Regions from separate parts of the Arthrobacter sp. Soil_C_60 genome, predicted to be linked through region 2. Evidence: predicted binding sites of a transcription regulator. Region 2 holds the regulator's gene; the other holds the start of a gene.
What was found. Region 2 encodes Rex, which represses fermentation and respiration genes when NADH is low (regulators of the CRP and FNR family bind a similar motif). Its sites were predicted from a motif close to CTTGTGAANNNNTTCACAAG; they were not measured.
Positions count from the first base shown of each region.

Region 1: a site for Rex is predicted at 1,909-1,928, ahead of rhaI (L-rhamnose isomerase). Genes of this name have one in related genera too.

Region 1 covers NZ_JBDGKM010000015.1:36,840-41,049, forward strand. Annotated here, with positions in the region: gene rhaS (rhamnose ABC transporter substrate-binding protein) at 1-297, shown strand, start outside; gene AC3A4M_RS21155 (L-rhamnose mutarotase) at 430-786, shown strand; gene AC3A4M_RS21160 (LacI family DNA-binding transcriptional regulator) at 813-1,841, opposite strand; gene rhaI (L-rhamnose isomerase) at 1,987-3,153, shown strand; gene AC3A4M_RS21170 (bifunctional aldolase/short-chain dehydrogenase) at 3,160-4,210, shown strand, end outside.
Region 2 covers NZ_JBDGKM010000001.1:46,152-50,361, forward strand. Annotated here, with positions in the region: gene AC3A4M_RS00225 (HAD family hydrolase) at 1-699, opposite strand, end outside; gene AC3A4M_RS00230 (glutaredoxin family protein) at 808-1,071, shown strand; gene AC3A4M_RS00235 (redox-sensing transcriptional repressor Rex) at 1,133-1,861, shown strand; gene AC3A4M_RS00240 (hypothetical protein) at 1,868-2,611, opposite strand; gene AC3A4M_RS00245 (YceI family protein) at 2,803-3,348, opposite strand; gene AC3A4M_RS00250 (histidine phosphatase family protein) at 3,472-4,134, shown strand; gene AC3A4M_RS00255 (TlpA family protein disulfide reductase) at 4,189-4,210, shown strand, end outside.

The sequences.
Region 1 (4,210 bases), on a different contig from region 2:
TCCCAGTCCGAGTACAAGGGCAAGGTGGCGCTGACCGGCCTGGGCCTGCCGAATGAAATGCGCCCGTTCGTCAAGGACGGAACGGTCACGGAATTCGCCCTCTGGGACCCGGCCCAGCTCGGTTACGTCGCGGCGTTCGCAGGCAAGGCGCTGGCCGACGGCGAGATCACCGGCGCGGCCGGAGATGCCTTTACCGCAGGCGAACTCGGGGAACGCACGGTCGAAGAAGGCGGCACCGTCATTGTCGGACCGCCTACCGTGTTCAACAAGGACAACATCGACGACTACGACTTCTAGACCCTTGGGCCGGTTCCGGCCACTTCCCTGGCGGGGCGGATGTTCTTCCGCCCCGCCAGACTTTGCCTGTCCAGGCCCGGAACGCAACGGTTCTGCCCCTGCCACCTTCTATAGAAATCCGAAAGAAAGAACATGAAACGCATCTGCTTCCAGCTTCAGCTCAAGCCCGGGCGCATCGATGAGTACAAGCAGCGCCATGCCGAAGTATGGCCTGAGATGCTGCGAGCCCTGAAGAGCGCCGGATGGCATAACTACTCGCTGTTCCTGCGGCCGGACGGACTGCTGATCGGCTACTTCGAGACCGAAGACTTGGCCGCTGCCCAGGCGGGCATGGCCGCCACGGAGGTCAATGCGCGCTGGCAGGCGGAAATGGCGGAATTTTTCGAAGACCTCGACGGTGCACCCGACCAAGGGTTCGTGCAGCTGGCCGAAGTATTCCACCTCGAGGACCAGCTGAGCCGTTCCGGTGCCGACAGCGGAACTACATAAACAAAATCCTCAGGATTCATAAGGATCTAAGGGAGAGGAACCGGCGCCATCGCACTGGTGCTGGAGCGCACCACGAGTTCCGGCTTAAACACGACGTGCTCACGTGGCGCGGATGGGTTTTCCAGTTCCTGTGTGAGCAGGCGGATCGCGGTCCGGCCGATCTCCTCAGCGGGCTGTCGGATCGAGGACAGGGGAACCACGGCGGAGCGTGCGAAAGCAATGTCGTCGTACCCGATCAAAGCCACATCCCGGGGAATGTCCAGAGAATTCTTCAGCAGGACGGACTGCATGACCCCGGTGGCCAGCAGATCATTCGCGCAGAAGATGCCATCCGGCAGCAGGTGCCGCGGGCGCTGGACCAGCGCGTCGCCCACGTTCCGGCCGGCCAGCACGTCCAGGTCTTCGGTGGGAAGGAACTCCAGGGACACCCCCGGATGCTCCGCGGCCGCCTTCTCTGCACCCCTTAGACGGTCCGAGACTTGTTGTAGGTGCCGGCCGCCGCCCACGAAGGCGATACGTTTACGGCCCATGTCCAGCAGATGCGAAGCGGCCAGGTACCCGCCGTGCACATCATCGACGGACACCGAGTTGTAGAGATCCGGATCGCCGTGGCTGTCCACGAGCACTACGGCCAGGCCACGGGCCTTCAACTCAGCCACCCGTCCGGAAAGATCCCCGACCGGGGATATCAGCAGACCCTGGACGCGTTGCTCCTCGAACAGATCGATATAGCGGGATTCGCGCTGCCGGTCGTGACGGCTGCTGGCAAAGACCACGGAGCTGCCGCCCGTGGCGGCTGCATCCTCCGCGCCGCGGGCCAGGGACGCGAAGAACGGATTGGCTGCATCCAGCATGATCAACCCGATCGTGCGGCTGCGCCCGGCCCGAAGCTGGCGTGCGGCGTCGTTGCGCACGAAACCAAGCTCCTCGATGGCCTGCAGGACTTTTTCCCTGGTCCGCGGTGAAACCCGCTCCGGATGGTTCAGAACATGGGAAACGGTGCCGACCGCGACGCCCGCCCGGTCGGCGACATCCTTCACACTTGCCGAGCGCATTCTGCCTCCTGATTTTCCTGCTATGACTCTTGACACACTACTCGAAAGAGCCTAAATTTGAAACGTATTTATGAAACGATTCAAAATATGCCAAGGTTGTTTGCCCGTTTTGAATCGTCCGTCTTTGGATTTGGAGTACAGCCCCATGACAACGTTGTCCAGCATTCTGCCCAGGCTGGGAAGCCTCGCCATCGAGGTTCCCTCCTGGGCGTACGGAAATTCCGGCACCCGTTTCAAGGTCTTCGCTACTGCCGGCACCCCGCGCACGGTCGAGGAGAAGATCGCAGACGCTGCAAAGGTCAATGAGCTCACCGGTCTCGCTCCGGCGGTAGCCCTGCACATCCCGTGGGACAAGGTCGATGACTACGGCCGGCTGAAGGAATACGCCGCGGATCTGGGGGTCAGTCTCGGCACGGTGAACAGCAATACCTTCCAGGACGATGACTACAAGTTCGGCAGCCTCACCCACAGCGATCCTGCGGTCCGGCGCAAAGCGGTCGACCACATGTATGAGTGCATCGACGTCATGGGACAGACGGGGTCCCGGGACCTGAAAATCTGGCTCGCCGACGGCACGAACTATCCGGGACAGGGCAACATGCGCGCCCGGCAGGACTGGCTGGCCGAGTCCCTGCGCCAGGTCTATGACCGGCTGGGCGAGGACCAGCGGATGGTCCTGGAATACAAGTTTTTTGAACCGGCCTTTTACCACACCGACGTTCCGGACTGGGGAACCTCCTACGCGCACTGCCTGGAATTGGGAGAAAAAGCCTTGGTCTGCCTGGACACCGGCCACCACGCCCCGGGGACGAACATCGAGTTCATCGTGGCCCAGCTCCTGCGCCTGGGCAAGCTGGGATCCTTCGACTTCAACTCCCGTTTCTACGCGGACGATGACCTGATCGTCGGATCGGCGGATCCGTTCCAGTTGTTCCGCATCATGTTCGAAGTCGTCCGCGGCGGAGCCCTCGCTCCCGAGTCGGGTGTGGCCTTGATGCTGGACCAGTGCCACAACCTGGAAGACAAAATTCCCGGCCAGATCCGGTCCGTGCTCAATGTCCAGGAAATGACGGCACGCGCACTGCTGGTCGACACCGAGGCCCTGGACGCGGCCCAGCAGTCCGGCGACGTGCTGGCTGCCAACAGCATTTTTATGGACGCCTTCTATACCGACGTCCGGTCCGGACTGGCCGAATGGCGGGAATCCCGCGGCCTGCCGGGCGACCCGATGGATGCCTTCCGGGCCAGCGGATACCAGGACAAGATCAACACCGAACGCCAGGGCGGCCAGCAGGCCGGATGGGGAGCATAAAGAACCATGACCAACGAAACCGTCACAGAACTGATTACCCGCTCCAACCGCCTCGGCGCGGATAAGCGGAACACCAACTACGCCGGCGGCAACACCTCGGCCAAAGGCACCGGGACCGACCCGGTCACGGGCGAGGACGTCGAGCTGCTGTGGGTCAAGGGCTCCGGCGGAGACCTCGGTACCCTGACCGAGCCGGGGCTGGCCGTGCTCCGGCTGGACCGGATGCGTGCACTCGTGAACACCTACCCCGGTCTGGACCGCGAAGACGAAATGGCCGCCGCGTTCGATTACTGCCTGCACGGCAAGGGCGGCGCCGCGCCGTCGATCGACACCGCCATGCACGGGCTGGTCGACGCGGCCCACGTGGACCATCTGCACCCGGATTCCGGTATCGCGATCGCGACCGCGGCCGCCGGTGAAACCCTGACAAAGGAGATTTTCGGCGGGAAAGTTGTCTGGGTGCCCTGGCGTCGGCCCGGTTTCCAGCTGGGCCTGGACATCGCCGCCATCAAGGAAGCCAACCCGGAAGCGATCGGCACGATCCTCGGCGGCCACGGCATCACCGCCTGGGGTGCCACCAGCCACGAAGCGGAAGCGAACTCCCGCTGGATCATCGACACTGCGGAACAGTTCATCGCCGAGACCGGCAAAACCGAACCCTTCGGAGCCAACCTGCCCGGCTACGGCGCCCTGCCGGAAGCCGAACGCAAAGCCAAGGCCGCCGCGCTGGCCCCGGTGATCCGCGGACTGGCCTCGACCGACAAGGCCCAGGTCGGCCACTACAGCGACGACCCCGCGGTACTGGAATTCCTGGAAAGCGCAGCCCATCCGCGCCTGGGTGCCTTGGGGACCAGCTGCCCGGACCATTTCCTGCGCACCAAGGTCAAGCCGCTCGTCCTGGACCTGCCCGCCGACGCCTCCGTCGAGGAAAGCATCACCCGGCTGCGGGAACTGCACGAGCAGTACCGGGCCGACTACCAGGCCTACTACGACCGCCACGCGACGCCTGATTCCCCGGCCATCCGTGGTGCGGACCCGGCGATCGTGCTGGTGCCCG
Region 2 (4,210 bases):
CGGCCAGTTGCGTTCCCGGGCATGCCGGCGCAGCCTAGCGTCCGGATTGATAGCCACCGGATTGCCCACCAGCGACAGCAGCGGCACATCATTGTAGGAGTCGCTGTAGGCCCAGCAGTTCTCCAGCTCCAGCCCCTCCAGCTTGGCGAGTTCGGCGACAGCATAGGCCTTGGCCGGTCCATGCAGGATTTCACCGACCAGTGCCCCCGTGTAGGCGCCCTCGGAAATTTCCGCCACGGTACCCAGAGCCCCATCCAGGCCCAGTCGGTCCGCGATGACCTCCGCGACCGTCAGGGGAGTGGCAGTCACCAGCCACACTTTGCGGCCGGCACGCAGATGCTGATCCGCGAGGGCGCGGGTGCCAGGCCAGATCTTAGAGGCGATGATCTCGTCATAGACTTCCTCGCCCAGGGCCTTTACATCCGTCACCATCAGCCCGGCGCCGAGCGCCATGGCGGTATCGCGGACGGATTGGATGTCCTTCAGGTTTTCCCCGCGCCACAGGAACTTTCCCTGCTTGATGGCGAACCCGGCGACGTCGCGCATCCGGAAGGCACCGCGTTGGTACATCTTGCGCCCCACATGGAACAGGCTTGCCCCGCGCATCAAAGTATTGTCGACGTCGAAAAACGCGGCCCCGGTTTCTGTGCCGGCGGGATCAGGCTTTCGATGGGCAGGACCTGCGGCGGCTAAGGGCATGTCTCGAGTCTAACGAGGCAAAGGCATCGATGCCGAGCCGCCCTGTGGGCGGAGGCAGCGCGGCGTCCGGTTATTGACTCCTGACCCGGTAGGGCTACGTTGTTAGCTATGACGGATTCAGCTGCTCCCCGCCCTAGCCATGAACTGGTGCTGCTCACCAAGCCGGACTGCCATCTTTGTGAAGCGGCCCGGGAAACTGTGTCGGCAGTTGCCGATGACCTAGGGCTGGAATGGCAGGAGAAGTCCATTCTGGAGGATCCGGAGCTGGAACGGCGGTTCGCCGAGGAGATTCCGGTGGTCATGATCGACGGCGTGCAGCGAGATTTCTGGCGCATCGACCCTGAGAGGCTGCGGCGCCTGCTGACGTCCTGACCCCACTAGAGCCGATTGGTTGCCGTTTTGCCCAGCGCCTAAAGTGGGACTACAGCTAGCAATGGAGAGCCACATCGTGACCACGCAGGATCTTCCCGGTACCGCTGGGAATCCCGAAAGTTCGGGCCGCACTATTCCGCCGGCGTCTGTTGCGCGGCTGACGATCTACCTGCGCGCCCTGAACTCCCTGCTTGCCGAGGGGGTGGAGCGTGCCTCATCGGAGGAACTCGCCGAAGCCGCCGGGGTGAAGTCCCCGATGCTCCGCAAAGATCTGTCCTACCTCGGCTCCTACGGCACCCGCGGCGTCGGCTATGACGTGCAGCTGCTGACGCGGACCATTTCCGCCCGACTGGGGCTGACCCAGGAATGGCGCGTCGCCATCATCGGCGCCGGTAACCTCGGCAGGGCTCTGGCAGGCTATTCGGGTTTCACCACGCGTGGATTCGAAGTTGCGGCCATCTTCGATGCTGACCCGTCGATCATCGGAACCGAGATCGGTGGTCTGAAAATCCACAACACGGCCGATTTGGAAACGGTGCTGCACCGGACCGGCGCGAACATGGTGGTGCTGGCCGTTCCGGGCCGTGTGGCACAGGAACTCTGCGACAAGCTCGTCGCTGCCGGAATCACCAGCATCCTGAGTTTCGCCCCCGTTGTGCTGCAGGTACCGCCGCATGTGCAGGTGCGGAAGGTTGACATGGCCACCGAACTGCAGATCCTGGCCTATCATGCACAACGGGCGCAGGAAGCGGAGCTGGACTCCGAAACCCGCGCCCGCAAGGCACAGTAGGAAACGTCAGCGGCCGTAGATGCCGAACTTGCGTGCCGCCACTGCCTTGAAGAAGTTGCTCGACGGCGGCATGAACAGCAGCACGATTGCGGCGATGCCAAGGAGGATCGTCAGGGTGTGCAGTCCAAACGGAATGATGCCGAGCAGCGACAGCGCGGCGAATACCGTACCCGTAATCCGGGCCCAGTTCTTGCCGGCCTTTACGCCGAAGGCAACCATCAGGTAGAGCCCGATGCCGATAAGCCCGACGACGACCATGACCACGCCGGCCATACCGCTGGCCATGTCGATGAATTCCTGTTCGCTGATCTGGCCGCCGGTCTGGGCCACGGCATCCCGGACAGCCGGGTCATCCGCCAGCTGGGCCAGCACGGTGTCCATGGTTGCCAAAGAAATGATGATCTCGATGGCGGTCAGCGCTGCCGCCGCGATGAGCAGCCAGAAGGCGATCATGACTTCTTTGGGAGCTTCGGGCTTCCCTGTACCGCCTTGGGGCTGGCTGCTCGGGTAGCTGTACTGGCCCGGCTGTGCATTCTGGTACCCGTACGGAGACGGGGTGTTCTGGCCATAGGGCTGTTGTCCGTACGGCTGGTTTTGTCCGTAGGGGGAGTTCTGCCCGTACTGCGGCGTGTTCTGGCCATAGGGCGAGTTCTGTCCGTAGCGGGGTGCGACGTCGCCGTTCTCGCCGGACTGTCCCGGTTGCTGGTCCGGTTTCTCGGACGGATTTGGATTGTTTTCGGGAGTGGACATGGTCGCATCCTTCTTCTGTCGATCGACACTGCAGATAGCCGCCGGTACCGCGTTGACAAGCCAGGACAGGACAGCTCCTACTGCAACCCTACAGCGCAGACATACCGGCAGGGACTAGCTCTGAAGGATGATTTTGCCCGGCCGGAACAGCTGTCCCGGCCGGGCAAAATCCATGCATCGGATCGGGCAGCTCAGGCCTGCTTGACCAGTGCTGCATCCAGGTTGATCTTCACCTTGTCGCTGACCAACACGCCGCCGGCCTCCAGCGCCGCGTTCCAGGTCAGGCCGAACTCCTTGCGACTGATTTCGGTTTCACCGGTGAACCCGGCCCTGGTCGCCCCGAACGGATCGACAGCCACGCCGGTGAACTCCACCTCGACTTCCACCGGCTTTGTCACGCCGCGGATCGTCAGGTCGCCGGTAACGGTGTAGTCCTCGCCGTCGCCTTCGACGCCCGTGGCGACGAAGGTCATCTCGGGGAACTGCTCGACATCGAAGAAGTCAGAGCCCTTGACATGGGCATCGCGGTTGGCGTCGCCGGACTCGAAACTGGCTGTATTAACCGTGGCATGCAACGTGGACTCGGCGAGTGATTCACCAACACGGGCCTCGGCCGAGGCATCAGTGAATCGGCCGCGGACCTTGCTGATCCCGGCGTGGCGGACGGTGAAGCCAATTTCGCTGTGCGCCAGGTCGAGAGTCCAGACGCCTTGAGCCAGGCCTTGGGGCAATGTCATAACGATCTCCTTCGTGGGAAAAACGATTCCATCTGGGCTGAGCAGCAGATCTTCACTCAGTGCCCATTCTTGCCACGCCCTCCGGCTTTGGGCAATCCCCTTGACTTTGAGAGAATTAAGACCATGCCCCTATCCACTGTGCATTTACTCCGCCACGGCGAGGTCCATAATCCGGACCGCGTCCTCTATGGCCGGCTGCCTAATTTCCGTCTCTCCGAGCTTGGACATGAGATGGCCCAGCGGGCGGCGGACTACTTTGCCCAGCGGGCCGAAGACGGCGCCAAGATCAGCTACTTGGTGGCCTCGCCGCTTACCCGCGCACAGGAGACCGCTCAGCCCACTGCCGTCGCGCTGGGGCTCGAAATCGTGACCGATGAGCGGATCATCGAGGCGGAGAACCGTTTCGAGGGACTCTCGGACGTCAAGCGGCACCTGCGGGATCCGCGGCACTGGCGGTATTTGCGCAACCCGATGCTGCCGTCCTGGGGCGAGCCCTACGCCGGGCAGGTCGCCCGGGTCATGGAAGCGGTGCAGGATGCCCGGCACGCCGCCGTCGAACGCGGCGGAGAGGGTGCCGAAGCAGTGCTGGTGAGCCATCAGCTGCCCATCTGGGTGACCCGGCTGGCAGCCGAACACCGCAGGCTGTGGCATGACCCCCGCCGTCGGCAATGTACTTTGACCTCGGTAACCAGTCTGAAGTTCGACGGCGAACGCCTCGTCGGGGTCGAATACTGCGAGCCCAGCGCCGACCTTTTGCCCGGTGCGGCGAATATCCCGGGAGCGTAATAGAATTACTACGCGTTGTAGAAGTGGGATACTTCCCAGCCCACGAAGAAAAGTGTGATTGTGACTGCCCAAACCC